Regions from separate parts of the Bradyrhizobium algeriense genome, predicted to be linked through region 3. Evidence: riboswitches for the same ligand, from Rfam matches in the RefSeq annotation. Region 3 holds a riboswitch; each other region holds the start of a gene.

Region 1 (10,268 bases), 7.4 Mb from region 3:
TACTGCAGCGTCGCGTCCAGCGTGATCTTCGTGTTCAGCAATTTCGACACCGGGCAGCCGGCCTTGGCCTTGCCCGCCAGCTCCTGAAATTTCGCATCGTCCGCGCCCGGGATCTTTGCGTTCAGCGTCAGATGCACGGACGTGATCGCAAAACCATCGCCCTGCTTTTCCAGTGTGACGTCGGCCTTGGTTTCCATGTGTTCGGCGGTGAGCTTGGCTTCTCCCAAAATCAGCGACAGCGCCATGGTGAAGCAGGCGGCGTGCGCGGCGCCGATCAATTCTTCCGGATTGGAGCCGGGCTTGCCCTCGAAGCGGCTGGCGAAGCCGTAGGGGTAATCGCTGAGCGCGCCGCTCCTGGTCGAGATCGCGCCCTTGCCGTCCTTGATGCCGCCCTGCCATTTGGCGGATCCTGATGTCGTCGTCATCGCATGCTCCTGATCGCGGTTGAACCCGTCGATAAGCCGCAGCGTGGCAAATGGTTGCGACACAGGCGTGTCGAACAGCCGGGTTCAGGCCCCGACCAGCGCTTTCGCCGGCAGTACCGCCTGCACCACGAGGCCGCGGGCGCGGGCATCCATCACGCCGACGGCGCGCAGCGCCAACAACGTGACGGTTTGCACGGCGTCGCGCAGCTTCGCGGAATCATCCAGGTTCTCGGGCGCCAGCGGGCCGACCAGCGATTCATGCAGCGCGCCGAGCAGCGCGGTGGCGGCAAGTGCCGTATCCTGCGCCGGCAGATGGCCGGCGCGCACCGCGGCGTCGATTCTGGCGGCAATCTCGCCGGAGATTTCACGGCGGCTGGCAAGCCGCGACACCGAGACGTCGACATCGACCGGTTCGGCCAGAATGCCCCAGGCGAGCTTGCGTTGTGACAGCACATGCACGGCCACCGTGGTAACGGCGGCAGCCAGTGCCGAGGACGGCCCGGGAGCGGCATCCGCCGCACGGCGGATCGCCGCCAGTTCGTCGCGCGACACTTCGGCGATCAATTCGGAAATCAGCTCGGCCTTGGAGGGAAAGTAGCGGTAGACAGTGCCGGCCGCGACATTGGCGCGGACTGCGACGGGAGCAATCTGCACCGCCGCCATGCCGCCTTCGGCCGCAGCGTCCCGCGCCGCCGCCAGGATGGCGCTACGCCGCGCCGCCAGCCGCTTTACGACCTGATGGGTTCGCCGATAGACCATGGCGCGTCTTCCGTCCCCGGCGCGCCCTCGAGCCCCCGTGGAGCCTGCCAGAACGCGCACACCTTCAACGTCTTGAGCGATGAACGTACTCATCGCTTTGAAGAAGTGAACAACTATTCACGACTGATGACAAGACGGTTTTCAGCGTGTTTCGGGAAGGATTTGCCGGCCAAGGCGCTAGCGAATGCCGCGTTGTGGGCGGCGTTCATCAAATAGCCAGCGGTGATTTCATGCCCCCTGCGCATGATATTGCCGCCATCGCCTCACGCCATTCACGCGCCGGCCGCAACCAGCTTTGGCACCGGCTCATGCCGCCACCACGATCCGGCTCGGCGCAGGACCAGCGTGGACACGACCAGCGTGGCGCCAAAGCCGGTCGGAATACCCGTGAACATGTAGCAGCCGATGAGAGCGACGACGGCGCCGAGCGCCGGGAGCTCGTAGGTGCGAAAACCGGTCTTCAGTCCGACGCGGACCATGAAGGCGATCGGGATCGCCAGCACCATCATGTCGTACATGAAGAGATAGGGCGTGGTCAGCAGCGTACCGGCGGCAAGCGCTGCGGCCTTCAGCGTGTAGGGCACGCGGCTTCGCCACACCAGCGCCAGCACCACGGCCACGGAGGCGGTGAGAACCCACTGGAATGCCCAGCCGAGCGGCTCCGTGCCGCCGAAGTAACGCACCATCGAGAAGATGCTTTGCAGCTTCCACCATGGGGCCTTGCCGTCGGTCAGGAAGGCTTGCGAGAATTTCGGCATCCAGTGGAAGAACGCCAGCCAGCTCTCGATGCCGAAGGCGAGCCAGGAAGCGGTGGCCAGCACGACCGCCGTTACGCCGGCGCTGATGAACACGCGCCAATGCCCGGCTGCGATCAGCATGATCGGAAACAGCAGCCCGTATTGCGGCTTGTACGTCAGAAGCCCGAGGCAGATGCCTGCCAGTACCGGGCGTACCGGGATCAGATAGAGCGTACCGCCGATCAGCGCCGCGGTGAGGAATCCGTTCTGCCCGACCAGCGCATTGATGAACGCCATTGGAATGGCGAGCGCGAGCAAATAGCCGAAGTCGCGGCCGACGATCGCGCGCATCGCGACAACAAAGGGCAGAAAGCTGACCACAGCCCAGCCGATAAAGGCGAGCTGATAGGGAAGCTGTGCCAGCAACGAAGCGACGAACAGGAACGGCGGCGGATAGTGCCAGGCAAAATAGCCGACAAAATCCTGACCGAGTTTTGCGACCTCGACCTGCTTCTGGACGTCCCAGTCATAGGCCTGAGCCGGGACACCATCGAGCACCAGGCGGCCGGCCGCCCAGACGTTGATGAAGTCGGTCGGGATGCCGAGGCCGTCAGCATTGTAAACCCACCAGTGCGAGAAATACGCCGACAGGCAAAGGGTCACGTTCGCAACCGCCAGCACCAGGCAGACCCTGACGAGCCACGCGGGAATTGCAGTTTGCTCCGGTGCGGGCCTGAAGGTGGAGTGAGAGGCGGCCATGCGAGATCCTTGCTCGGGCGCCTGTCCCAAAGCGCACGCCCCTAAAGCAATAGACCGGGCCGAATTGAGGAAATCTTAAGTTTTGACGCAGCAACGGCAGTTTTTGTTGTCGTCCCTGCGAACTCACTAGCGTTTCTACACATTTTCGATGGCTCTGGCAGCGACGATGATTTGGAAGCGAGCCATTCCGTTGTGAAATGTGATTGGTCCGGGTGGCCGATGCGAGGCGTAGCCGGTCCATCCGCCGAGCTTGGCGATGATCCATGCCGCCCACTGAAGCGTGTGGGGGCGATGCGGGTTCTTCTGAAGCTCGGTCCTGCCTTTCATGGTTTTGTTGATGGCGGCAAGTGCTTCGATTTCTTCGGGGGTGAAGGCGCATTTGACCGACAATTGTTCGCCACCATTGCGGGCCTGAACGAGTTGAATGACGATACATGCCGCTTTAGTAGCGATCGTCACGAGCTTGATCAGGGCCTCGGCGCTTTCGAGCTGACTGTCCTCGATTCGCAAGCCCTGGTTCTTCAACGAGCGAAAGAGCTGTTCGATGATCCAGCGCTGCTTGTACCAGGAGACGATCCGCCAAGCATCGGCCGCATTGGCGATCGAATGAGTGGTCAAGAGCAGCCAATGAACGGGCTCAGCCCCCTTCGGGGGGTGCAACTCGACGACTTCCACGAAGCTGACTTTGACGCCTTCAGGCAGTTCCTTCACGCCGGGTCGCGCCGGCCGCTTAAGCACGACGGTTCCAAAGCGCAGCGAGAGATGGGCTTGGCGACCGTGGCGATCCATCCGCTGCGGCAGATCGATCACCGCCTTGTCGCAGAAGCGAACTCGCTCCACCGCTTGATAAAGGGTTCCGCCGTCGGCCAGCGCATGATCATGCATAGCCCGCGTCAGCAGGTGGACGTTGTCGCCGGGCGTCAGCGCCCAGTGCGCAAAGAACTCCCCTTCACGGTCATTGATGACGGTGATCATGCGCGCCGCAGCCAGAACCTCGCAGCCCTGCTCAGCCGTCGTAACCCAGCGCGCCGACTCCTTGTTGGCCAACTCCCGCTCGTCGTGAGGGGTCTTAACTTTGCCCCTGCGCGTCCACACCTTGCCGCCGGTGAGACCGAGACAGGCCCCGCTGTCGGCATCGACCGCTATCATGGCATGCAGCAACACGCCGCGGGCATTGCCTTTGCCGACTTTGCCCAGTCCACGCCGACATCCCTGCCGCGTCTGAAACTTGACCTCGCTGGTGTCCTGGATCGCCAGCACATGACGCCCGCCGACCACGGTCGCCGTCTGCCTGCTCCAGCCTTCAATCAGTCGATCGGTCGTGACTTGCGGATTGTTCACGAACCGCCAGTACGCCATGTACGCGGCCCAGTCACCCTGCGCCATCCGGCGCAAGCAGACACTGCGCGTGCAAAGCATAGCCTGCACAAACGCCGCCCCCTTTTATCGAGGCGAACGTCGCCAAACTCACCCAGTGACAAATCCGGCTCGTGCTCCATCTCCGACGCTCCTTCGAATCAAAGCGTCAGAAACAGAATCATACAAACCGCAAACGCGGGATAACATCATGACCCACCGAGTCAATCTGTCGCGCCAGACGTGTAGAAACCCTAGTGCGTTCGCAGGGACGGCAGACGCCTGCTTACACAACTACGTTCGGTGGCTATGGGTCCCTGCGTTCGCAGGGACGACGTGTGGAGGGAGCCTGCCACCCCTACTCCCAGCTCAGCGCCCCGCCGTTCTGATATTCGATCACCCGCGTCTCGAAGAAGTTCTTCTCCTTCTTCAGGTCCATCGCCTCCGACATCCATGGAAACGGATTTTCGGTTTCGTCGAACACCCGCTGTAGCCCAAGCTGCGCACAGCGGCGGTTGGCGATGAAGTGCATGTAGCTCTCGCACAACGCCGCATTCAGGCCGAGGAAGCCGCGCGGCATGGTGTCCCGCCCGTAGGCCGCTTCCAGTTCGGCCGCCTCACGCACCATGGCGCGGACCTCGTCCTGAAAGGCTTTGGTCCACAGATGCGGATTCTCGATCTTGATCTGGTTGATGACATCGATACCGAAGTTCAGGTGAATGGATTCATCGCGCAGGATGTACTGATACTGTTCGGCGATCCCGACCATCTTGTTGCGGCGGCCGAGCGAGAGGATCTGGGCGAACCCGGTATAGAACCACATGCCCTCGAAGATCACATAGAACGCGACGAGATCGCGCAGGAACGCCTGGTCGGCTTCCGGTGTCCCGGTCCTGAAATCGGGATCGTCGAGGTGCTGGGTGTGCTTCAGCGCCCACGCCGCCTTGTCGGTGATCGACGGCACCTCGCGGTACATGTTGAACAGCTCGCCCTCGTCGAGGCCGAGGCTTTCGACGATGTACTGGAAGGTGTGGGTGTGAACGGCCTCCTCGAAGGACTGCCGCAACAGATACTGCCGGCACTCCGGATTGGTCAGATGGCGGTAGATCGCCAGCACGATGTTGTTGGCGACGAGGCTTTCGGAAGCCGCGAAGAAGCCGAGGTTTCGCTTGATGGCGCGGCGCTCATCCTCGGTCAGGCCGTCGCGCGATTTCCACAGCGCGATATCGGCCTGCATCGAGACTTCGGTCGGCATCCAGTGATTGTTGCAGCCGGCGAGGTATTTCTCCCATGCCCATTTGTATTTCAGCGGCAGCAATTGATTGACGTCGGCGCGGCAGTTGATCATCCGCTTGTCGTCCACGGACACCCTGCCGCCGCTGCGATCGATCGCGCCGAGGCCGGTTTGATCGGCCGCAACAGTGGTTTGCGCCTCCAAGGGAAGTGGCATCCGGCGCAGGGGCGCAGCGGGTTCTGACCAGTCGAGCATTGTCGTTTCCTTCTTTTCTTGTCTGCTTACTGGCAGGCTTCGCATTCGGGATTGTCGATGGAACATGCCACCGCGCCGGACAGGTCGGGCGCCGTGATCGCGGACGGAACGATGATCGGCGCGGCCGACATCGCAGGTGCAGCCGCAACGGCGTTGAGCTTGCCGTCGGTGCCCCGGAGCGTGGATTTTTCGACATGCGTCGCGCTGCGCGAGCGCAGATAATAGGTCGTCTTCAGCCCGCGCGCCCAGGCCAGCCGATAGAGCGCGTCGAGCTTCTTGCCTGAGGGATTGGCGATATAGAGGTTAAGCGACTGCGACTGGTCGATCCATTTCTGCCGCCGCGAGGCCGCCTCGATCAGCCAGGCACTGTCGATCTCGAAGGCTGTGGCATAGAGCGCCTTGAGGTCGTCCGGAATGCGATCGATGGTGCCAACGCTGCCGTCGAAATATTTGAGGTCGTTGACCATCACCTCGTCCCACAGCCCGCGCGCCTTGAGGTCGCGGACCAGAAACTCGTTCACCACCGTGAAGTCGCCGGACATGTTGGATTTGACATAGAGGTTCTGGTAGGCGGGTTCGATCGACTGCGCCACGCCGCAGATGTTCGAAATCGTCGCCGTCGGCGCGATCGCCATCACGTTCGAATTGCGCATGCCTGATGATTTGACGCGCTCGCGCAAGTGATCCCAGTCAAGCGCCATGCCGCGGTCCATCGCAAGGCCGCCGCGGGCTTCCGCCAGCAGTTCGATCGAATCGATCGGCAAAATGCCCCGGCTCCACAGCGAGCCGTCAAACGACGGATAGCGCCCGCGCTCGGCCGCCAGATCGACGGAGGCCGAGATCGCATAGTAGGAGATCATCTCCATGCTGGTATCGGCGAAGGCTACAGCCGCATCGGAAGCCATCGCGATCCGCAACGCCTGCAGCGCATCCTGGAAGCCCATCAGCCCGAGACCGACCGGGCGGTGCCGCAGGTTCGAGCGGCGCGCTTCCGGGATGGTGTAGAAATTGATGTCGATGACGTTGTCGAGCATCCGCATCGCGATGGCCACGCTGCGCTTCAGCCGCGGCTCATCCAGCCGCCCTTCCCGCACGTGGTTGAGCAGATTGATCGAGCCGAGATTGCAGACGGCGGTCTCGTCGTCGGAGGTATTGAGCGTGATCTCCGTGCAGAGATTCGAGGAATGAATCACGCCGGCGTGGCGCTGCGGCGAGCGCAGATTGCAGGGGTCCTTGAACGTGATCCAGGGATGCCCGGTCTCGAACAGCATGGTCAGCATCCTGCGCCAAAGATCCGTGGCGCGAACCTGCTTGAACACCCGGATTTCGCCGCGCGCCGCCTTCGCTTCATAGAACGCGTAACGCTCGGCGAACGCCGTGCCGTAGAGATCGTGCAGATCGGGCGTCTCGTCCGGCGAGAACAGCGTCCATTCGCCATCGGCCTCGACGCGCTGCATGAACAGGTCGGGCACCCAGTTCGCGGTGTTCATGTCATGGGTGCGGCGACGGTCGTCGCCGGTGTTCTTGCGCAGGTCCAGAAATTCCTCGATGTCGATATGCCAGGTTTCGAGATAGGCGCAGACCGCGCCCTTGCGCTTGCCGCCCTGGTTGACCGCGATCGCGGTATCGTTCGCCACCTTGAGGAACGGCACCACGCCCTGGCTCTCGCCGTTGGTGCCCTTGATGTGGGCGCCTAGCCCGCGCACGCGGGTCCAGTCGTTGCCGAGCCCGCCGGAATATTTCGCCAAGAGCGCGTTGTCCTTGACCGATTTGAAGATGCCGTCAAGATCGTCGGCAACGGTGGTAAGGAAGCAGGACGACAATTGCGGTCGCAGCGTTCCCGAATTGAACAGCGTCGGCGTCGAAGCCATGAAGTCGAACGACGACAGCAGGTCGTAGAATTCGATGGCGCGTGCCTCGCGGTCGATCTCGCGCAGCGCAAGGCCCATCGCGACGCGCATGAAGAACGCCTGCGGCAGTTCGATGCGGTTGCCGCGTTCATGCAGGAAATAGCGGTCATACAGCGTTTGCAGCCCCAGAAACTGGAACGCCAGATCGCGCTCCGGCTTCAGCGCCGCGGCGAGCTTCTTCAGGTCGAACCGCGCCAGATCGGGATCGAGCAGCTCGGCCTTGATGCCGGTCTTGATGTAGGCGGGGAAGTATTCGCCGTAGCGTACCGCCATATCGGCCTGCGACGCGCTGGTCGGCGCACCGAGCACGAACGACAGCACCTCGGTGCGCAGCTTGTCGAGCAATAGCCGCGCGCTGACATAGGCGTAGTTCGGCTCCTGTTCGACCAGCGTGCGCGCAGCCATGACGGACGCCAGCGCCAATTCATCCTGGCTGATGCCGTCATAGAGATTGCGATGGGTCTCAGTGAGCACTGGAGCCGCCTCGACGCCATCGAGGCCAGCACACGCCTCGTTGACGATCAACACCAGCCGCGCCGTGTCGAGCGGAACTTTCGTCCCGTTCGCCAGCGTCACATGCAACAAAGGTCCGGTTGACGGCTTGGCCGATTTGGCCGCTTCCTGCCCGGCGCGCTGCCGCGTTCGCTCCTCGCGATACAGCACATAGGCGCGCGCGACCTTGTGGTGCTCGCTGCGCATCAAGGCCAGTTCGACCTGGTCCTGCACGTCCTCGATATGAAAGGTGCGGCCCTCGCTCATCCGGCGCGACAGCGCGCCGACGACTTCGTCGGTCAGTTGCTCGACGATTTCATGCACGCGGCGGGAAGCGGCCGCGCCATGCCCCTCGACCGCGAGGAACGCCTTGGTCATCGCGACCGAAATCTTGCTGGCATCGAATTTCGAAACCGTGCCGTTGCGGCGGATCACCTGCATTGGAGGCGCGGCTTCCGGCGCGGCTGATGATTCGGAGCGCAACGCGAGAAAGGGAGCGGCTTTGGCTTCGGGAGAAACGAGTTGAGAAGATTGCGACATCGGCAGACCCCGTAGTGTTGTTGGGGCTGGATGTCTTGGGGCGACGCTGCATTGAATGCCCGGCGCAAAGCACCGGCATGATTCTGCAAGCGGCCGCCGGACACCCCGCCCGTGGACGTTTTTTGGTGTCGCGGCAGGTCTCCTGGCTCGCAGGTCGGCGTCGTACCCGGTCTTCCCAATGCGTGGCCGCATCAGTGACGTGAAATCGGGAACAACTCACTGCTTACAGTTGCGGGGGCAGCGTCGGATTCTCGCAAAACACGCGATACACCGACTTCCCTCTTAGCCACCAAATCTTGCGACAGGGTGGGCCGTGACAGCTATATCTGGTATTATTCGGGCCGGAGTGTCAATGGGGCGCTGGAGATCGACGATCAAAAAAAATTTCCGCAAGGGGATGAAAAGCACGGGAAGCTGATTCTTTCTCCGCTTGAAAAACGTTTTCCCCGCTATTCCAGCCGCGTTCAGCTCACGACGTCGCATAGGGCGCGAAGCGGGAGCGCGTCTCGTCGATTCGCAAGGCCCGGCCGACCGGCGGAAATGCGCGCTGCGGACAATCCGGCCGTTCGCACACCTTGCAGCCCATGCCGATCGGCGTCGCCAGTGACGGATCGATCTTGAGACCTTGCGAATAGACGATTCGCTCCGCATGGCGAACATCGCATCCCAAGGCGACCGCAAACGTCTTGGCGGGCGCGCCGTATCCCCCGCTGCCGTGCGACACTGTGCGGGCAACCCAGAGATAGGTTCGTTCATCGGGCATCCGCGCCAATTGCGTCAGGATACGCCCCGGGTTGGCGAAGGCCTCATAGACGTTCCACAGCGGACAGGTCCCGCCGACCCGCGAAAAATGGAAGTCGGTCGCCGATTGGCGCTTCGATATGTTTCCGGCGCGATCGACGCGAATGAAGAAGAACGGAATGCCCCGCGCATTATGGCGCTGCAGGGTGCTCAGCCGGTGACAGATCGTTTCAAAGCCCACCCCGAACCGGTGACTGAGCAACTCGATGTCGTAACGACACCGCTCCGCCTCGTTGAGGAAAACGGAGTAAGGCAGGATCAGCGCACCGGCGAAATAGTTCGCAAGGCCAATGCGGGCGAGGCCGCGCGCTTCGTCGCTGGTGAACTTGGCGTTGTCGACGATCGAACGTATCGCCTCGTCCAGTTCCAGAATGGCGATCTGCGTGGCGAGCTGAAACGCCTGCTGGCCCGGATCAAGGCTCGGCGACAGCCGCAGCGTTCGTGTGCGGCCATCGAACAGGCGCTGTGTTCCCGATCCCAGTTCGTCGATCGCGTCGATCAGGACAGTCACGCCATGCCGGCTTTCGAGATACGACACCAGGCCCGGCGTCATCCGCCCGACAGGCAATTCCAACCGGCCGGCGATCGCTTCCGCCGCATCGTCGAGCTCGGCAATGTGGTTGTGCTGCAGATAGAAGAAGTCGCGGACTTCCTCGAACGGCGTAGACGGAAGTACCGCCGCAGCGGCCTGACGGTCGTCGCCGAGCCGCGCGGAGATGGCCGCATATTGCTCGGCGGCATGGCGGTATTTGCGGTTGAGGTTGATCAGCGCGCGCCCGACCGCGGGCATGTTCTGCGCGAGTTCGCGAAGTTCAGCGATAGCGATCGACTCTCCTAGCGAAGGATCCGCCAGCGCTTCGCGCAAGTCCGAGATCAGGCGCGCCTCGTCGCCCTCGGCGAACGACTGCACGTCAAGGCCGAACACCGAATTGAGCGCCAGCAGCACCGGCACGGTGAGCGGACGCTGATTGTTTTCCAGTTGGTTGAGGTAGCTGAGCGA
Region 2 (10,268 bases), 7.4 Mb from region 3:
TCATCAGTGACGAAATTGCGCTGGCTGACGCGCATCCGCTGGGCGCCCGCCCGTTCAGGCGGCCGGACTACATCCGGAAATTCCGCAACCTGGCGGAAGGCCTGATCGCCACGACCGAGCAGGATCGCTTCATCGCAACGGTGGAAAGACTGGCGTCGTTGAAGGCGGGCGAGCTGACCGACCTCACGTTTACGGTCGATCCAGAATTCCTCGGCGCGACATCGACGCACGGCATTTTCGACTGGCGCGACGCCGCTCCGGTCACAGTCCAGCGCGCCGCCGGCAATCGATAAGGGAGATTGAGATGACGGACATCAAACCTTCGCCCAAGAAATCGGTCGCGCTATCAGGCGTGATCGCCGGCGACACCGCGCTGTGCACGGTTGGCCGCACCGGAAACGACCTGCATTATCGCGGCTACGATATTCTCGATGTCGCCGAAAGCTGCGAGTTCGAGGAGATCGCATATCTTCTCGTTCACGGCAGCCTGCCTACGCTGTCGGAGCTTCGAAACTACAAGGCCAAACTGAAGGCGTTGCGCGGGTTACCTTCAGCGGTGTTGCAGACGCTCGAGTTGCTGCCCGCCGCGGCACATCCGATGGACGTATTGAGAAGCGGCGTCTCCGCGCTCGGCTGCATCCTTCCCGAGGCCCATGATCACAATCAGTCCGGCGCGCGCGATATTGCCGACCGGCTGATGGCCTCGCTTGGATCGATGCTGCTCTACTGGCACCACTATGCCCACCACGGCCGCCGGATTGACGTCGAAACCGACGACGATTCGATCGGATCGCACTTCTTGCATCTGCTCCATGGCAGGAAGCCGCCGCCATCGCACGAGCGCGCGATGCATACCTCGCTGATCCTCTACGCAGAACACGAGTACAACGCCTCGACCTTCACCGCGCGCTCGATCGCAGGCACCGGCTCGGACCTCTACTCCGCGATCACAGGCGCGATCGGCGCACTGCGCGGGCCGAAGCATGGCGGCGCCAACGAGATCGCGTTCGAAGTGCAGAAGCGTTACGGCGATACGGACGAAGCGGAGGCCGATATCCGCCGGCGCGTCGCGGCCAAGGAGGTCGTGATCGGCTTCGGTCACCCGGTCTACACCATCGCCGATCCACGCAACAAGGTGATCAAGGAGGTTGCGCGCCGCCTGAGCATCGAAAGCGAGAGCACCCGCATGTTCGAAATCGCCGACCGGATCGAGGCCGTCATGGCCGATGCCAAGAAGATGTTCGCCAATCTCGACTGGTTCAGCGCGGTCTCCTATCACGCGATGGGCGTGCCGACCGCGATGTTCACACCGCTGTTCGTGATTTCGCGAACATCGGGGTGGGCGGCGCATGTGATGGAACAGCGCGTCAACAACAAGATCATCCGGCCGGCCGCGAACTATATCGGCCCGGAGAATCTGAAATTCGTGCCGCTGCATGAGCGTGGCAAGACAGCGACCACCCCGCGCGCCGCGTAAGGAGGCAAGCATGGTATATCTCCTGGGTGCTGATCTGGCCGACAAGCCGGCCGGGGCTCGCTTCCGCGAGCTCCTGGACAAACCGGGCATTCTCCAGATGCCGGGCACGCATAACGGAATGGCCGCGCTGCAGGCCCGCGACGCCGGCTTTTCCGCGCTCTATCTGTCGGGCGCGGCGATGACGGCGTCGATGGGCCTGCCGGATCTCGGCATTATCACGATCGAGGAAGTTGCCTTCTTCATCCGCCAGGTGGCGCGCGCTGGCGGCCTGCCGGTGCTGGTCGATGGCGACACCGGCTATGGCGAAGCGCTCAATGTCATGAACATGGTGCGCACCTTCGAGGACGTCGGCGCTGCCGCCGTTCACATCGAGGACCAGTTGCTGCCGAAAAAATGCGGCCATCTCAACGACAAGAAGCTGGCGGACGCGCGCGACATGGCCGCCAAGGTCGCTGCCGCCGCCAAGGCGCGGCGTCATCTCTATCTGATCGCAAGAACAGATGCCGCGGCGCACGAAGGCATGGACGGCGCGGTGGCACGCGCCAAACTCTATCTGGAAGCGGGAGCAGACGCGATCTTCCCGGAAGCGATGATCTCGCGTGAGATGTTCGAGGAGTTCGCCAGGCGTGTTCCCGGCGTTCCGCTGCTGGCGAACATGACCGAGTTCGGCAAGACGCCGTTCTTCACCGCATCCGAGTTCGAGGCGATGGGCTATCGGATGGTGATCTGGCCGGTGTCGTCGCTCCGCGTCGCCAACAAGGCCCAGCAGAATCTGTTCGCCGCCCTCAAACGCGATGGCAGCACCCATGAGATGCTCGACCAGATGCAGACGCGCGCCGAACTTTACGCAACGATCGGGCTGCATGACTACGAGGCGCTCGACGCCTCCATCGTCAGAACCATCGTTCCCACCGGCATGCCGTAGAGGTGAACTATGTAGCTATCGCGCTTCGATCGGAATGACGTTCATCGAATGATGGCAGAGAGCGCAGCGGGGGACGACCGATCTCGTATTGACTGAGATCGCCGTTGACCTTAACTGAACCCGTCGTGGTTCTTCGGGCTCGTTCGGCCCGAAGCTAAGAGGGAAGCCGGTGCGGCCGAAAAAGCCAAAGCCGGAGCTGCCCCCGCAACTGTAAGCGGCGAGCCGCTGTCCAACAAAGTCACTGAGACCTCACGGGGTTTCGGGAAGGCCGGACAGCAGCACAGACCCGCGAGCCAGGAGACCTGCCTCGACAACATACACGTCCTCGGGCGGGGTGTCCCGGTGGTGCGGTTGCGATTCCGCGCGCGCTGCCGTACGCGGAATCCAGACGTGTCACTTCGGCCTTTGCCCCCAACTTTTGGGGTTAAGCCAATGTCTACTGCAACGTCATCTTCTACATCGTCTACCTCCACAGTCTCCACTTCTGCGCTTCCCGTTGCCTCCCTCGGCACGCCGCGTATCGGCCCGCGCCGCGAGCTGAAATTTGCATTGGAAAGTTTCTGGTCCGGCGCCTCGGACGAAAAAGCCCTGATCGAAGCCGGCGCTGGGCTTCGCGCCGCTAACTGGGCGCGACAGAAAAAGCTCGGCGTCAGCGTGATCCCGTCGAACGATTTTTCGTTCTACGACCAGATGCTCGACACGTCAGTGATGGTCGGCGCGATCCCTGAAATCTATCGCTGGAACGGCGGCCCGGTCCCGCTCGCGACCTATTTTGCGATGGCTCGCGGCGCGCAAGGCAACGCGAACGAGGCGAGCTGCGGCCATACGCATCACGGGCACGATGCAGCCCACGGCATGCCCGCGCAAGAAATGACAAAATGGTTCGATACCAACTACCACTACATGGTGCCTGAACTAGCGAAGGATCAGCAATTCACCCTCGCCTCGCGCAAGCCGATCGAGGAATACGAGGAAGCCAAGGCGCTGGGCTATCAGACCCGCCCCGTGCTGGTCGGGCCGGTCACGTTTCTCAAGCTGGCGAAAAGCAAGGATACCGGTTTCAATCCGCTGTCGCTGCTCGACCGGTTGCTGCCAGTTTACATCGACGTGCTGCGCGAATTGGCCTGCCGGGGCGCCGAATGGGTGCAGATCGACGAGCCATGCATGGTGCTCGACCTCGACATCATCGCGCAGCAGGCGCTGCATTACGCCTATAGTGAGATCGCCAACGCGGTGCCGCAACTCAAGATCATGCTGGCGACCTATTTCGGCGGGCTGGGCGGCAACCGCGATACCGCGCTGGCGTTGCCCGTCGCCGGCCTGCATCTCGATCTGGTGCGCGCGCCGGATCAAATCGACGGCTTCGCCGATTTTCCGGATAACCGCGTGCTGTCGATCGGAATCATCGACGGCCGCAACATCTGGCGCGCGGATCTGGTCCGGATCCTCGACCGGCTCGAACCCGTGATCGCGAAACTCGGCAAGGACCGTGTGCAGATCGCCCCCTCCTGCTCGCTGCTGCATGTCCCGATCGATCTGGCGCTGGAAACGGGGCTCGATTCTGAAATCAAGAGCTGGCTGGCGTTCTCGGTGCAAAAGCTCGAGGAACTGACCACGCTCGGAACGGCGCTCGCCGGTGGCCGCGGAGCGGTCGAAGCCAGCCTGAAAGCTTCAGACCAGGCCGCCGCCGCGCGCAAGGCCTCGCCGCGAATTCACGACGCGAAGGTCGCGGCGCGCATCGCCGGCATCGACGCCGCGATGCGTCGCCGCGCCAGCGTATTCACTGATCGTGTCGGCGTTCAGCACGAGCGCTTCAACCTGCCGGCGTTCCCGACCACGACCATCGGCTCGTTCCCTCAGACGGCCGAAGTCAGGAAAGCCCGCGCCGCGCACGCCAGCGGTGCCCTGACGGATGAAGTCTACAAGGTCTATTTGCAGGACCAGACGGCCCGCGCGGTGCAGTGGCAGGAAACCATCGGCCTCGACGTACTCGTGCATGGCGAGTTCGAGCGCAACGACATGGTGCAGTACTTTGGCGAGCAGCTCGCGGGCTTCGCCTTCACCACCCACGGCTGGGTGCAGTCCTACGGATCGCGCTACGTCCGTCCGCCGGTGCTGTTCGGCGACGTCTCGCGGCCGAAGCCGATGACAGTCGAGTGGTGGCAGTACGCCCAGTCACTGACGAAGAAGCCGATGAAGGCGATGCTGACCGGTCCTGTCACCATCCTGAACTGGTCCTTCGTTCGCGACGATATGGCGCGCAGCGAGGCCTGCCGCCAGATCGCGCTCGCGATCCGCGACGAGGTGGCCGATCTCGAAGCTGCTGGCGCCGGCATGATCCAGATCGACGAGGCGGCGTTGCGCGAAGGCTTGCCGCTGCGCAAATCCGAATGGAAGGCCTATCTCGATTGGGCCGTCGACGCCTTCCGCCTCTGTTCCTCCGGCGTGCGCGACGAGACGCAGATCCACACCCATATGTGCTACTCGGAGTTCAACGACATCATCAACGCGATCGGCGCGATGGACGCCGACGTGATCTCGATCGAGACTTCGCGCTCGAAGATGGAGTTACTCGACGCGTTCAGGGACTACCGTTATCCGAACGAAATCGGCCCCGGCGTCTACGACATCCATTCGCCGCGCGTACCCGATGTCGGCGAGATGACCGCCCTGCTCAGGCTGGCGCGCAAGCGGCTCTCCGACGCCCAGATCTGGATCAATCCCGACTGCGGATTGAAGACCCGCAAATGGGAAGAGGTGCGGCCCGCGCTCGTCAACATGGTGGCGGCGGCTCGCGAATTGCGGGCGTCGGCCTAGCGCGAGAAGCGTCGCGCCTCTAGTCGGTTGCGTAGGGTGGGCAAAGGCGCACTTCGCGCCGTGCCCACCATCAACCCTCCGCATGCAATGGTGGGCACGCGGAGCCTGTCATCGGGCGCGCATTCGCGCGACCCGGTGGCTTTGCCCACACTACGACTGTCTTTATGATTATCGCGGAAGATCGAAGGAGACCGCCATGCGCTTCTGGATTGAATGCACGAGGTTCGAGACGGGGCAACCCATCCACATCAATATCGCGCTCGTCGGCAGCATGTCACGCGACGGCGAGCGCACCGTTCTTGCCTTTGTCGGCGGCGACGGGGAGACGATCGAAGTGGTAGAGACGCCGGAGCATATCCTGGCCGTGCATCTCGGCGCCCCCGCGAAGGCATAACTCATCTCGTGGCGGCAACCACGCCATTGCGAGCGAAGCGACTTGTCCGCCGTAGCCTTAGCGGAGGCGGAAGCATTCCATAGCGCGGCAGTATGGATTGCTACCTCGCTGCGCGTCTCGCAATGACGGGTGAGCTCAATTCCCCGTCTGCAATTCCCCAAAGCGCTCCCAGGTCTTGCCGTTGAACCGCATGAACTGCATCTGGTCGACCGGCACGTGGTCGGTCGGTGAGGTATTGACCTTGATGCCCGGCAGCAGCATCGGCAGTTCCAGATCCTTGATCGAATAGGCCTGCTTTAAAATATTCTCGGTCGACAGGTCGTTGCCGCAGGCCTTCAGCACGGCCTCCAGCACCATGGCGCTGTTATAGGCATTGACATAGTTGGTGTCGTGCTGGTCGCCGTCCGGAACGTATCTTGTCATGAATTCCCGCCAGCCCTTGACGCCTGCATCGTCCTTCCAGGCGGGATCGTCGGGATCCTTGACATAGGCGGTGGAGAGAATGCCGGTGCCGGCCTCGACGCCTGCCGGCTCCATCACGGTGGAAATCCACACCGCGACGTTGGAGAGGAAGGTCATCGGCCGCCAGCCGATCTCGAACGCCTTGCGGATCGATTGCGCAGCGAACTTCGGTGTGGCCGCGATCAAGAAGACATCGGCGCCGGAGGCCTTCAGCTTCACGATCTGCGAGTCGATGGTCGGGTCGGAGATTTCGTAGGTCGCGCCGGTGACGACGGAATCGTATTTGTCGCCGAGCACGTCCTTCAGACCCAACAGATAATCGCGGCCGTAATCGTCATTCTGCGAAATCACGGCGAATTTGACATTCGGATTCTTCGAAAGCGCATAGCGCGCATAGAGCCGGGCCTCGTAGCGGAACGGCGCCTGCACGCCGACGGTCGCCTGCGGAAACTGCGCGATGTCGGCGAATTTCGAGGCGCCGGAGGCCAGGAACAGTTGCGGGATATTCTTGCTCTGCAGATATTTCGCGATCGCGGTGTTATGCGCGGTGCCGATCGAGGAGAAGATCAGTGCGACCTCGTCGCTCTCGACCAGCCGGCGTGTCTGCTCCACCGTCTTCGGCGGCGCGTAGCTGTCGTCGAGCGAGATCAGATTGACCTTGCGGCCATTGATGCCGCCGCGCTCGTTGACCATCTTGAAATAGCCGACCTCGCCCTTGCCGAGAGCGCCGAACGCCGACACCGGCCCGCTATAGGGCATGGTCTGGCCGATCTTGATTTCGGTTGCGGTGACGCCGCGCATTTCGGCTGCGGTTGCGGGAAGCGCCAGGAACACCAGCGCGCCAAATCCTGCGAGCAAACGCACCGTTTCGCCTCCCATGGTTTCGCCTCCCATGCGCGGGCGCTTGGCCGATGGCCGCGACAGGCGCGGTTTGGCCGACGCTCTCTCTTGTGGTGCAAACATGCCATGGCGTTCCGGACCACGCCATGGCTAACGATGACATCCGCGACATAAAAAACGCGGCGTCACCGCCGCGTTTTCTATTCAGGTGCAGTCCGCTCTTACGCCTGCGGCTGCGGCTCCAGGCCGGGGTCCGGATCGGGACGCGGGCGCGGCTTGCCGGCGGGCGGCACGGCAGACGCCCGCGGCGTGCTCGGCTCCAGCACCGACTCGCGGTTCGGCTTCTTGCCGTTGAGCAGGTCGATGATCTCGTCGCCGGAAAGCGTCTCGAACTCGAGCAGGCCCTTTGCCAGGGTTTCGAGGTCTTGGCGCTTCTCGGTGAGGATACGCGTGGCTTCGTTGTAGCCCTCTTCGACAAAACGCCGGATCTCGGTGTCAATCTTCTGAACCGTGGCTTCCGATGCGTTCTGGGTGCGGGATACCGACATGCCGAGGAACACCTCGTCCTGGTTTTCGCCGTAGGACACGGTGCCAAGGGCTTCGGACAGACCCCATCGCGTTACCATCATGCGCGCCAGTCGCGTTGCCTGCTCGATATCTGAAGAGGCGCCGGACGTAACCTTCTCCTTGCCGAAGACCAGCTCCTCCGCAACGCGGCCACCCATCATGATCGCCAGCCGTGACGTCATCTGCTCGAGCGACATCGACAGCTTGTCGCGCTCGGGCAGCTGCATCACCATGCCGAGTGCACGGCCGCGCGGAATGATGGTCGCCTTATGGATCGGGTCGGTTGCGACGACGTTGAGGCCGACGATGGCGTGGCCGCCCTCGTGATAGGCCGTCAGCAGTTTCTCTTCCTCGGTCATGACGAGCGATTTGCGCTCGGCGCCCATCATCACCTTGTCCTTGGCTTCCTCGAACTCGGCCTGCGTCACCATCCGCTTGTTGCGGCGGGCGGCGGTCAGCGCCGCTTCGTTGACGAGGTTCATCAGGTCGGCGCCGGAGAAGCCCGGGGTGCCGCGCGCGATGGTCTTGAGGTTGATATCCGGCGCCAGCGGCACCTTGCGAACGTGAACCTTCAGGATCTGCTCGCGGCCGACAACGTCCGGGTTCGGCACCACGACCTGACGGTCGAAGCGGCCGGGACGCAGCAGCGCGGGATCCAGCACGTCGGGCCGGTTGGTGGCCGCGATCAGGATCACGCCTTCGTTGGCCTCGAAGCCGTCCATCTCGACCAGCAACTGGTTGAGCGTCTGTTCGCGCTCGTCATTGCCGCCGCCCAGACCCGCACCGCGATGACGGCCGACCGCATCGATTTCGTCGATGAAGATGATGCAGGGCGCATTCTTCTTGGCCTGCTCGAACATGTCGCGGACACGGCTTGCGCCGACGCCGACGAACATTTCGACGAAGTCCGAGCCGGAAATGGTGAAGAACGGCACGTTGGCTTCGCCCGCGACCGCACGCGCGATCAGCGTCTTGCCGGTGCCGGGAGGGCCGACCAAGAGCACGCCGCGTGGAATACGTCCGCCGAGGCGCTGGAATTTTCCGGGATCGCGCAGGAATTCGACAATCTCCTGCAGGTCCTGCTTGGCTTCGTCGACGCCAGCCACGTCCTCGAAGGTGACGCGGCCATGGGCCTCTGTCAGCATCTTGGCGCGCGACTTGCCAAAGCCCATCGCCTTGCCGGCGCCGCCCTGCATCTGCCGCGACAGGAAGATCCACACGCCGATCAGCGCGATGAAGGGCAGCCAGGAGACGAGCAGCGACACGAACCACGGCACGTTGTCGCCGGGCGGCTTCGCAGTGATCGAGACCTTGCCGTCATACAGGCGCTTGACCAGCGTCGGATCGCTCGGCGCATAGGTCTGGAACGAGGAGCCGTTGGTAAAGGTGCCGTGGATTTCCGGCCCCTGGATCACGACGTCGCGAACGCGGTTCTGGTCGACCTCGCTCAACAGCTGCGAAAACGAGATGTCCTGTGAGGACGTGCGCTGACCCGGATTCTGGAAAAGCGTGAACAATGCCAACAGCAGCAAGACAATTATGACCCAGAGGGCGAAGTTGCGCAGATTGGCGTTCATCGATCTTCCTTCGTGGTCGCGCGGATCGCGGCCTTATATCCTTGGCAGTAACCCTTGAGTATTCTTTGGGTAGTGAGGCGAGAATCCCCGGTCCACTGCACCCAATCTAGGTGGCGCCCGGGTCAATGCCAAGGGAACCACACGGGACTATTTAACGCATCTTAACGCGATTCCCGGTCAAAAAATGACGTTAGATCCGGGGTTTTTCCGGGGTGGTTAAGGCTCTCCGCCCGCATTGCAAGAGATATCGCGAGATTAGACGGTATCTCAAGCCCTCCGGCCCCGGCGCGGCGGCGCCGGATCGACGTGAATTCGGCCTCCGGTCAGGCTGATCGCGGCCCCGGCAAGCGTCTGTTTCAGACTTGTCTGTTTCAGACTTGTCTGTTTCAGACTTGTCTGCTTCTGGCCGTTCGCAATGGCGTTGTCCAGTACCGCCAGCAGCGCCTCGACCTTGCCGAGTTCCGCAGGCCCTTCGTGGCCGGCCCGGTCAATCGCGCGCTTGAGCAGCCGAAGCCGGATTTCCTCGGGCAGGCCGGCAAACGCCCCGGCATCGAATCCGAAGCGCGAGGCATCATCGCGATCTCTCAAGGCGAGATAGCGCTCGGCGCCGTCGGCCAGCACTTCGATCGCGGCATTCGCCCGCGCCAGCCTTGTTGCCAGCCGCGCCAAATTTCGGCTGTCGCCGCCCTCCTTGATCAAGGCCGGCATCAACGCGCGCAGCCGCGGCCGCGTGAAGCTCATGTCGCGATTGGTGGGATCGTCGGCAAAGGCGATCTTCGCCTTGCCCAGCGTCGCGACGAGCTGAGATTTCGGAACGTCCAGCAACGGCCGCGCCAGCCATACGCCCTCGCGCTCGGTCTCGCGCGCCATCGCCGCAAGCCCCGCGATGCCGCTGCCGCGCAGTATCCGCATCAACAGCGTCTCGGCCTGGTCGTCGCGGGTATGCGCGGTCAGGATGTGCGTGGCGCCGCTCGCCCGCGCGGCTTTCGCCAGCAGGCGATAGCGCGCGGCGCGGGCCGCGGCCGGCAGGCCGGTCTTCGGCTTGGTCCCGGTCCAGCGCAGCGTGCGATGGGGCACATCGAGGGCATGTGCGAGACGCTTGACCTCGCGCGCCTCGCGCGCAGCTTCAGCCCGCAAGCCGTGATCGACGGTAACCGCGATCAGTCGCGGCCCGCGCGAAAGCGCACGGCGCCAGCGGGCGGCAAGCCA
Region 3 (10,268 bases):
CGGCCGCCAGCAGCAGCGCCGAGCCTGCGAGCGCGCTCGGCACCAACAGCCGTCCCGGATCGTGGCCGATCAATGGTCGCATCAGATGCGGCGCGACCAGCCCTATGAAACCGATGGTGCCGGTGACGGCGACCGCGCCGCCGACGCCGAGCGCCACGCCCGAAATCACGAACAGCCGCAGGCGGCCGACATCGACGCCGAGGCTTTGCGCGGTTTCCTCGCCCAGGCTCAGCGCGCGAAAGGCATGGCGCTGGCTGAACAGCATGATCGCGCCGGCAATGATGAAGGGAAACGCCAGCATGACATGCTGAAAACTGCGGTCCTCCAGCGAGCCGAGCAGCCAGAACGCGATCTCCAGCACCACGAAGGGATTGCTGGAGAGGTTCATCACCAGCGCGGTGGCCGCGCCCGCGAAGCTCGAAATCGCGAGGCCCGAGAGGATGAGGATGAGCAGCCCGGCATTGCGCCCGGCGATGGTCAGCAGCCCGAACACCGAAACGAACGCCGCGATGATCGCCGCGACCGGCAGCGCGTAGGAGCGCACGTCGGCCAGCCCCAAGGCGATCACCAGCACCGCACCGAACGCGGCCGATTGCGGCGCGCCGAACAACTCGGGCGAGGCCAGCGGATTGCGCAACAGGCCCTGCAGCGATGCGCCTGACAGCCCGAGGATGGCGCCGATCGCCAGCGCCAAGAGCGTCCGCGGCAGGCGGATTTCCCGCACGATCACCTGCGAAACCTCGCTGCCGCCGCCGAACAGCGCTTCCGCCACGGCAAGCGGCGACAGCCGCACCGGACCAATACCCAGCGAGATCAGCACCAGCAGCCCAACGAGGGCGGCAAGCGCCGCGGTCGCGCCGATCCGCCGGCGCGCGGCATCCTCGTTGGTCACGGTTACAGCCTCAACACTCATTGATCGTCCTAAAGCAGGTTTACCCGCTCCGGTACAGGAGCGCAGGCAAAGAACAGGCAGGAGTGCTCATGCGGCAAAAATAGCGCACTCGTCCAGTTGACATCGCAAGCGCGCCCAAGGCGGATTGACTCGAACTTTGGCAAACTTCTACCATAGTTCCCGACGGTTCCCGTTTTTGGGGATCAAAAGGGAATGCGGTGCGGGGAAGTCCCCCAATTCCGCGGCTGCCCCCGCAACTGTAAGCGGCGAATCCTTCGTCATAGGCCACTGGGAATCTCGGTCCTGGGAAGGCGACGATGGGTAACGACCCGCGAGCCAGGAGACCTGCCGTCAGCCGTGGTCACACGCGAAGATGTCGGTCGGGGAGTACAGGCATTAGCTTCACCTAAGCTGCATTAGCACATGGTGAGACTTGGTTCGCTGTGACGTGCCACTGACGTCATACCGAGGTCTGAACCATGTCTTCCACCATCGCCACGCGGCAGCGCCGCTACTGGCTTGCCTCCAGTTTCCTGATACCTGTCGTATCGCTCGGCATTTCCGGCGCGCAGGCGCAGCAGACGCCATCCGAGCAATTGCCGCCGATCGAGATCACCTCGCCCACCGACCCGAACCGGACCCGCGCCAAGCCGACCTACGGTGAGCCATCAACCTCGCGCCGCGCGGTGCCTCGCACATCTCCGACACCCCGCACCGACGCTGCGTCGGCACCCGGCCCGGTAGCGGACTCGTTCTCGACCGGCGTAGGCGCTGTCCGGCAATTCAACGGCATCGTCGGCACATCGACCGCGGTCATAACAGCGCAGGATATCGCGCGTTCGCCGGCCTACACCGTACAGGAAATTATCGCACAGACACCGGGCGTGCAACTGACGAGCCTGTTTGGCGGCGTTAATGGCGCAAGGACCAGTGTTGACCTCCGTGGCTTCGGTGCGTTCGCCTCCTCCAATACCCTGCTCCTCATCAATGGACGCAGGGTCAATGACGTCGACATACAAGGTGTGGATTTCTCGACCATTCCGCGCGATTCGATCGAGCGCATCGAAATCACCCGCGGCAACAGTGGCGCGGTGCTGTACGGCGACAATGCGATCGGCGGCGTCATCAACATCGTCCTGAAGAACGGCGTCGGCGGCCCACCGGTCGCGATCCGCGCTGAAGCCGGCGTCGGATCGTTCAACCAGCGGCAGGCCTCGATTTCGGCCGCGACCAATTACGGGCCGTGGTCGACGTCGTTCTACGGCAACGGCATCAAGTCCGATGGCTATCGGGTCAACAACGCCCTCGACCAGCGCAATGGCGTCGGCAATTTGAATTACACCACGCCCGGTCTCACCGCGTTCCTGACGCTGTCGGGCGACGACCAGAAGCTGGGTTTCCCCGGCGGCCGCACCGTTGATCCGGCGACCGGCCTGAACCAGCTCGTCACCAACCGCCGCGGCACCAATACCCCGTTCGACTATGGCAACCAGCAGGGCGCCAACGCCACTGCCGGCTTCACCAAGACCTTGATGAACGGCGTTGACCTCATCGTCGATGGCGGCGTGCGCGACAAGAAGCAGCAGGCCGGGTTCTTCGGGCTGTTGCCGACGATTCCGTTCAACTATGTCGACAGCCATCTGCAGACATGGTCGATCACGCCGCGCTTGAGCATCAAGAACGTGATCTTCGGAATGCCTTCGGCCATCCTGACCGGCGTCGATTATTACGACGCGACCTATCACTCAGAGCGTCCGGTCGCCAAAGGCATGATCCCCATTCACACCTACGATTTGTCACAGCAAACGCTCGCCGGGTACTTTCAGCAAACCATCGGGTTACTGCCGACGACAGATTTTTCATATGGCGGACGCCTGCAACGGACCACCCTGAAAGCCCGGGACATTCTCCAGAACGATCCGAACTGCGCGATATTCTTTTCGTGCAGCGTCCAGAATTTCCCGCTGGATTCCGAGGAAGGGCAATACGCCCTGCATATCGGCCTCGAACATCGCTTCAATAATGTGTTCTCGGTGTTTGGGCGGGCCGCACGCGCGTTCCGCACGCCGAACGTCGATGAAAGGCTCTCCTCGGGTCCCGCCTTCGACCCCTTCTTCAACGCGCTTCCCGGTGACTTCAGGCTGAAGACCCAGACCTCTCATGACATCGAGGGCGGCGTTCGCATCAAATCCGGACCGCTCGAAGTTCAATCGAGCATCTATAACATGGACCTCGAGAACGAACTCCAGTTCAACCCGATACAACGCTTCAACGTCAATCTCGATCCGACCCGCCGCTACGGCTCGGAAACCAGCGCGTCGTTTCGTGTCAGCGATACCGTGCAGTTGCGCGGCGGCATGGCCTATACCCGTGCGGTGTTCCGCGAAGGCCCGTTTGCCGGCAACGACGTTCCGCTGGTGTCCCGCTACACCGGCAGCGCCGGCGTCAGCTGGAATATCTGGCAGAACTATCTCGTCGCCGACGCCACGGTGCGCGCCTGGAGCGAGCGCTTCATGGACAACGACCAGGCCAATACCCAACGCCTGATTCCAGCGAGCGCAACGGTCGATTTCAAGCTGAGCGGCGCGTACGAGCGCTTCTTCTGGTCGATCTCCGTCAACAATATCTTCGACGCGCTGTACTACGACTACGCCGTCGCGAGCATGTTCACGCCGGGTCGCTTCTCGGCCTATCCGCTTCCCGGCCGCACCTACATGGTGAAGGTCGGCGCGACGTTCTGACCGCAATAGCCGGTTCGGCGCCATGCCGAACCGGCTTGTCCTGACCTGACAAGACGGTATTCTCCTTGCGCCTATTGCCCGGGAGAATTTTTTTTCATGCCTGCCCCGCTTCCGTTCCGCAGGCGGCGATGAGCGCCGCAGCCATCGATCTCTTGCCGCGGGAGATATCCAATCCCGATACGCAATGGAGCCTCGGCACCTTCGGCGCCATCGCCGAATTTTCGCGCGCCCCTGACGAGCCGGTGCGCTTGAGCCAAACGCCTGAGGCCGTTTCGGCCGTGACGGCGCGCGGCGGCATTGCCCTCAAACCGCATCCCGCCATCCGCCCCTTCGCGTCGGAAGGCATCACCAGGACCGGGTGGAATCAACGGGTCGCGCTTTGCCTGCCGCGAGATGATTGCGCCATGCACCAGCGCATTGCGCTGACGGAGATCGGCCCTGATCACGAAGCGCCGCGTGAGGAAGACCGGAATTGTGTTCTGTTCGATCTGGGTTTCGGCGCGCTGCAGATCGATTGCTGTATTCGAATCGACGATCACAGCCTCGCTGCGCGATTGCGCGAACATGCCGGCCGCGCCGTGTTCGAGCCCGGCAATCCCGCCATGGCAATGATCCTCGCGGCCAATCCGCACCGCGTCTTCATCAGCCGGCTCGGCCGCATCGAGGTCTATCAGCCGATCCCGCCGCCCTTGGGCAAGAGCCCGGAGGGACCGCACACGCATGTGCTGCCGCGGCTCCTGCAAAGCCGGCGAACCCATCCCGCGACCGAGCCGGTGCCTCAGGGGTGGATTCCCTGCGCGCATCTCTATCCGCCGCATCCGGCACGGGACGGCCTGGGCGAGGCCCGGCCGTTCTACGCCACCCACCATCATGCCTTTCAGCGGATGATGGCCGCGTGCGGCGATCCCGCAGCCCTTGCGACCAAGCGGCGGGTGGTCGATGCGGTGCTTGCCGGCGAGCCGCCCACGGCGGTGGCCGGTGACCGCCACGGCCGGATCAGCGTCCGCATCGCATTGCGGCAGATGAAGTCGCAGGGCCATGCGTCGGCGGCGCTGAGCGCCTGGCTGGCGAGCTTCGATGCTGCGGCGCCCGACGAGGCCGACGACGACGCGGCCCTTCAAAATGAGGGCTGATTTGACAAGAAAGTGCGGCTTTTTCGACCGAAAATAACATCCTCTGCGCCCCGATCCGTGGTAAACCGCCGGCAGACCGCTCGACGATATCTGTCGTGATTTCAGAGGTATGACATGGACGATGAGCCGAAGAGCGCCGCCGAACTGAAGGAGATTCGGCTGAATCGGAAGCGCACCCAGGAAGTCGAAGGCATCAAGGCGATGGCCGAGATCGCGGCCGCCGACATCGCGATCCGAAAGCGGACCGAGAAGTTGCGCGCGCTCCGTCTGGCAAAGGAAGCGGCCGACCGTGAAAACCCGCCGGAACCGGCGGTTAAAAGCAAGGCCAAGACCAAGGCCGCGAAAAGAGGCTGATCTGAAATGACGAAAGAAGATCGTGATCGCGCCCAGGCCCGTGTGGACAAGGCGACAAAGGCCGCCCAGGACGCGAGATCCGGCAAGGCCGAACGCGACGCCAGCGCCAAGGCTGTGCTCGACAATATGGCGAAGCTGAAGGCGTTGCGTCTCGCGCGCGAGGCAGCCGAGCCGCAACGTGCTCCCGCCGCGAAGGCCGCAAGAAAGGCGCCCGCCAGCACCAAGCGGTCGAACGAGAAGCCGGTGGCCTTGTCCGACTGGCTGGCGAGCCAACAGAACGGCGGACGGCGAACCTGAGGTCGGACTCTTAGGGGTGTCTCGTCATGCGGGCGTCTCGTCACGCCCGGGCAAAAGCGCGAAGACGCTTCGCGCTTTTGCCGGGCCGAAACGAAAAGTCGGTCAGATATCCGCCGCGTTTACGCCGGCCCAGGCCAATCGATCATCGAACGCGTCTTGTTCTCGGCATCGTAGACCTGCACCTGAAGCATCTGGAACCTGTTCTTCAGGGCCATGCCCGCCTCTTCGGCAGCCTCGACTGTGTCGTGATGCGATTTGAAATGACCGTCCACCACCAGCGAGTAACCGGTGGTCGGCGCCTTGTCGGCGCGGATGGTTTTGCGCGGCTGCGGTTCTTCCGCCGCAGGGCGGGGCTTCTTCATGCTGGCTCCGTGTGAAGGCCCTTTTGGACTGAACGCCGCAAAAAGGGCAGGAAAGTTCTTGTGGCCGGCGCTAACATGCCGGCCCAACGCGATCGGATTGAGATCATGCCGATACTCCGAATCGGCAAGCAGAGCAACGTCGATTCATCCGACGAAAAAGGCATCAGATGGGCGGAACTGGCAGGAAGAACGAGCCTCCGAAGCCGGCGGACGACAAGCCGAAAAAACCGGAACGTGCGCCGGTCGAGGACGAGGACTACGAGGACGGCGACATCGCCACGCCGAAGCGCGACCGCCACGGCAATGATGATGAGCCGTTGTAGCACAACAGCTGGAACTTCGTAGGTGGGCAAAGCGCAAGCGTGCCCACCATTCGAGATGACGGTCGAGGATAGATGGTGGGCACGGCGCAAGAGCGCCTTTGTCCACCCTACGACTCACGTGCCAAACCCCTCCCCCTCTATCGCTCGAATACTCCCGACATCGAGCAGATGCGCACCAAATCCGCCACGCGCGAGTTTTATCGCTGACTTCGGCGAAGCCAGCAGCAAAGCTGCCGTCACCGCAAGCGGCACAGCGCTGATCCAATCTGATCGCATCGGCGTGAGTTCTTCGCTGCTGCCGGCATAGGGCGCGCTGTTCGCGCACAGACGCACGATTTCCCTGACGACGTCGGACCGCGTCCCACCGCGCGCGGCGCATCCGAGCAGCGCCTGCATCGCCAGATGTGTGAGCACGCCCTCGCGGCTCTCCGGCAAGGGCGCAGGTGTCTCTCCGAGCGAGATCTGAAGCAGCAATCCAACCAGATCGATGCCGGAGCGATACGCGTTCATTGGCTCGACCAGACGCGGATTGCCATCGATCAGCAAAGGCGCGTCGCCATGATCCGGCATGATGTAGTCGATCGACAGCGCACCGTGCCAATCGAGCGCCTGTCCGACCTTTTCGAGATGCGCGCGCACGATGGGCCGCCTCACGCTCTGCTTGATCGCCTCGCCGCCGCCTATGCCGGGCATGACCTGCCGATAGGCATGAAAGCCGATCATCTGGCCGCGGCAAAACACCGACTGCGCCTTCTCGGTCGTGCCCGCGACAAGGTCTTGCACCAAAATCTCGTCGGCAAGTGCATCGCCGGCGCCGAGATCGTGCAGCGGGCTTTCGAGATCGTCGGCATTGCGTATGAACCAGATGCCGCGGCTCGCGGTGCCGACCGACGTCTTGACGACGGCAGGAAATCGGACGGCTTCACGCAATTGCTGCGCCGACGTCACGATTTGCGTCGGCGGCTGCGGCAGTCCCAATCGATCGAGCAGCCGGCTGAAGCCTGCCTTGCTGTGCGCGGTACGGTAGCTCTCGAAGCTCGGCAGCGCGAGGCCGACGCAGCCTTCCATGCGCTGCCTCGCCCGGGCAAACAAAAATCCCTGCTCATGCGTCGGCAGCAGCACATCGAATTTCCCGTCGACCAGTCGCTGCTCGATGAAGGCCAGATAGCCGGCGGGGTCATCCCGCAGTCCGGGGCAACGGTGAAACTTCGCAACCAACCGCGAGAACCGCGAAAGGCACCACGGCGAGGGATCGCAGACCTCGATGTGGTGGCCCGAAAGACCCAGAATCGTAATCGCCTCCCGGGCCGAGGTAGAGGAACCTTCGGAGACGAGCACCCGGAGCGGTTTTGCGGGATCAGGCATGCCGGATCATTGCCGCGCCGGCCGCCTTTGTCTCCCGATTTAATGATGCAATCGGCGTGTCCCTGCCCTCCGCCGGGGCAGCCATGCAGCGGTATTCATGGACAAATAACGGCTGGACGATATTTTCGCCGCTGCCAGGAGCCTTTTTCGTTCCGATGGAATCGGAACGGGGCTCTGGATTTTTGATTTGACGCGTTTTCTTGACGCGAACCGGTTCCACTTCGCTGGAAAACGCTCCAGGGGCCGGAAGTGACACGGGATTTTGAGCTGACATGGTCGACATTCTGGCCGCACCGCAACAAGCCAAAGCGGACACTTCGCTGCGTACGCTCGCTGCGATTTCGGTCGCCCATTGGGTCAGCCATTTCCATCTCTTCGTGCTGCCGATGCTGTTTCCGTTCCTCAAAGAACAGCTTGGCGTCGGCTATATCGAGCTCGGTTTTGCGCTCACCGTGTTCGGCGTCGTCTCCGGCCTGACGCAGGCGCCGATCGGCTACCTCGCCGACCATATCGGCGCGCGAAAGGTGCTGCTGATCGGCCTCACCGTCGGCGGCCTGGCGCTGATCATGCTCGGCCTGCATCTGAGTTACGTCTCGCTGATCGTCTGCGCCGCGCTGCTTGGGCTCGCCAACAGCGTCTATCACCCGTGCGACTATGCGATCCTGTCGACGCATATGGATGAAGCGCGGATGGGCCGGGCGTTTTCGGTCCACACTTTTGCGGGCTTCCTTGGCGGCGCGGTGGCGCCTGCGATCATGGCCGCGCTGGTGGCAATCGTCGGCGGTCTCGGCGCCCTGATCGTGGCCGGCGCGGTCGGCCCTGTTGTGGCGCTGCTGTTGATCGCGGTCCGCATTCCCGATGCGAGCTCGGCCGATCGCAAGTCCGATGGCGTGCCGGCGCCGCAGCAGAGCATCGTGACGCCGGCCATCATCGTGCTGACGATCTTCTTCATGCTGCTCGGCCTGTCCAACGCCGGCATCAGCAATTTCGGCGTGGTCGCGCTGATGAGTGGCTATGGCGTGACATTCTCGGCCGCCAATATCGCGCTGACCGCCTTTCTCGGCGCCAGCGCGGCCGGCGTGCTGGCCGGCGGCTACCTCGCCGACCGCACGAAGCGCCACGGCAATGTCGCCGCCGCGTGCTTTGCGATCAACGCCGTCATCATCACGATCATTGCGACGATCAACCTGCCGTCGGCCGTGCTGACCGCCGCGATGGGGCTGGCCGGATTCCTCGGCGGCGTCATCGCGCCCTCGCGCGACATGCTGGTGCGCAACGCCGCTCCGGCAGGCGCGGCCGGACGGGCGTTCGGCATCGTGTCGACCGGATTCAATTTCAGCGGCATCCTCAGCCCGTTGTTGTTCGGCTGGATCATGGACCAGAACATGCCGCATTGGGTGTTTGGCGCCTCCGTCGCCTTTATGGTCATGACGGTGCTGCTGGCGCTCGTAACCGACCGCAAGCCGCAGAGCCGGTCAGAGAGCTCGGTCAAGGACCTAATGCATTCCTGAGGCTCATCCCGGGCGGTTGACAGCATCAGGGGACGTCGGATGATGCGCCAACAAAAACCATAACCGGGATGGAAGCCATGACCTCGACCCCCGACCTCGTGATCCGCGGCGGCACCATTGCCGATGGCAAGGGTGGCGAATTGTTCGAAGCCGATGTGGCGATTTCCGGCGGGCGCATCACCGAAGTCGGCAAGGTTGCCGCGAAGGGCAAGGAAGAAATCGACGCCAAAGGCAAACTGGTTGCGCCGGGCTTCGTCGACGTCCACACTCATTATGACGGCCAGGTCACCTGGAGCCAGGACATCACGCCCTCGTCGCAGAACGGCGTGACGACAGCGATCATGGGCAATTGCGGCGTCGGTTTCGCGCCCTGCCGTCCGGCCGACCACGTCAGGCTGATCCAGTTGATGGAGGGCGTCGAGGACATCCCGGAGCCAGTGCTGAGCGCCGGCATTCCCTGGGCCTGGGAAAGCTTCCCGGACTACATGGAGTGGCTGTCGAAGCGGAATTTCGACATGGATATCGGCGCGCAACTGCCGCATGCGGCGCTGCGTGTGTACGTGATGGGCGAACGCGGCGCGCGCCGCGATCCCGCAACGCCTGAGGACAACAAGGCGATGGCGGCGCTCGCCGGAGACGCCGTGCGATCGGGCGCACTTGGCTTCTCGACCTCGCGCACCCTCAACCACCGCACCTCGACCGGCGACTACACACCGACGCTGAAAGCGGGCGAAGATGAATTGACCGCGATCGCCAGCGCGATGCACGGCGTTGGCCGCAGCGTGCTGCAATTCGTGCTCGACCAAAGCACCGTCGACGAAGATCTGCCGATGATGCTGCGGGTCGCTGAAAATACCAAATGCCCGATCTCGTTTTCTGTAGCCCAAGCCGACAAGGCGCCGCGACGCTGGCGCCAGACGATGGACACCATCAACGAAGCCGCCGCCCGCGGCCTGTCGATCACGACACAGATTGCCGCGCGTCCCGTCGGGCTGCTGCTTGGGCTGGAATTGTCGCGCAATCCATTCCAGACCCATCCGAGCTACCGCGCGATCGCCAAGCTGCCGCTGGCTGAGCGGCTGACGCATTTGCGCCGGCCCGAAGTGCGCGCCGCCATCCTGAGCGAGACGGCGACGGCGACCGACGATCCGCTGTTCTTCCGGCCAAACTACGACAAGATGTATCAGCTCGGTAATCCCCCGGACTACGAGCAGCCGCCGGAAAATGCGCTCGGCCCGCAAGCCCGCCGCCAGGGCCGGCAGCCGGAAGAGCTCGCCTACGACGCGATGC

Evidence for each region. A riboswitch is a leader RNA that binds a small molecule or an ion and turns the genes downstream of it on or off. The one in region 3 is predicted to bind cobalamin.
Region 1: it holds a riboswitch for cobalamin, as region 3 does, so the genes downstream of both, V1286_RS01465 (ribonucleoside-diphosphate reductase subunit alpha) here and V1286_RS36700 (TonB-dependent receptor) in region 3, are expected to answer to the same signal.
Region 2: it holds a riboswitch for cobalamin, as region 3 does, so the genes downstream of both, metE (5-methyltetrahydropteroyltriglutamate--homocysteine S-methyltransferase) here and V1286_RS36700 (TonB-dependent receptor) in region 3, are expected to answer to the same signal.

Annotation. Positions count from the first base shown of each region.
Region 1 is NZ_JAZHRV010000001.1:299,604-309,871, reverse strand. It holds gene V1286_RS01490 (OsmC family protein) at 1-425, opposite strand, end outside; gene V1286_RS01485 (TetR/AcrR family transcriptional regulator) at 510-1,184, opposite strand; gene V1286_RS01480 (glycosyltransferase family 87 protein) at 1,457-2,680, opposite strand; gene V1286_RS01475 (IS4 family transposase) at 2,816-4,099, opposite strand; gene V1286_RS01470 (ribonucleotide-diphosphate reductase subunit beta) at 4,395-5,525, opposite strand; gene V1286_RS01465 (ribonucleoside-diphosphate reductase subunit alpha) at 5,552-8,467, opposite strand; cobalamin riboswitch at 8,583-8,798, opposite strand; gene V1286_RS01460 (short-chain fatty acyl-CoA regulator family protein) at 8,937-10,268, opposite strand, start outside.
Region 2 is NZ_JAZHRV010000001.1:287,423-297,690, reverse strand. It holds gene V1286_RS01450 (MmgE/PrpD family protein) at 1-293, shown strand, start outside; gene prpC (bifunctional 2-methylcitrate synthase/citrate synthase) at 305-1,477, shown strand; gene prpB (methylisocitrate lyase) at 1,488-2,402, shown strand; cobalamin riboswitch at 2,512-2,726, shown strand; gene metE (5-methyltetrahydropteroyltriglutamate--homocysteine S-methyltransferase) at 2,835-5,219, shown strand; gene V1286_RS01430 (hypothetical protein) at 5,416-5,613, shown strand; gene V1286_RS01425 (ABC transporter substrate-binding protein) at 5,749-6,954, opposite strand; gene ftsH (ATP-dependent zinc metalloprotease FtsH) at 7,137-9,059, opposite strand; gene tilS (tRNA lysidine(34) synthetase TilS) at 9,327-10,268, opposite strand, start outside.
Region 3 is NZ_JAZHRV010000001.1:7,655,404-7,665,671, reverse strand. It holds gene V1286_RS36705 (FecCD family ABC transporter permease) at 1-913, opposite strand, end outside; cobalamin riboswitch at 1,060-1,259, shown strand; gene V1286_RS36700 (TonB-dependent receptor) at 1,372-3,633, shown strand; gene V1286_RS36695 (DUF6925 family protein) at 3,762-4,766, shown strand; gene V1286_RS36690 (transcriptional regulator) at 4,881-5,120, shown strand; gene V1286_RS36685 (hypothetical protein) at 5,127-5,417, shown strand; gene V1286_RS36680 (hypothetical protein) at 5,537-5,779, opposite strand; gene V1286_RS36675 (hypothetical protein) at 5,947-6,102, shown strand; gene V1286_RS36670 (hypothetical protein) at 6,217-7,467, opposite strand; gene V1286_RS36665 (hypothetical protein) at 7,460-7,750, opposite strand; gene V1286_RS36660 (MFS transporter) at 7,740-8,978, shown strand; gene V1286_RS36655 (N-acyl-D-amino-acid deacylase family protein) at 9,056-10,268, shown strand, end outside.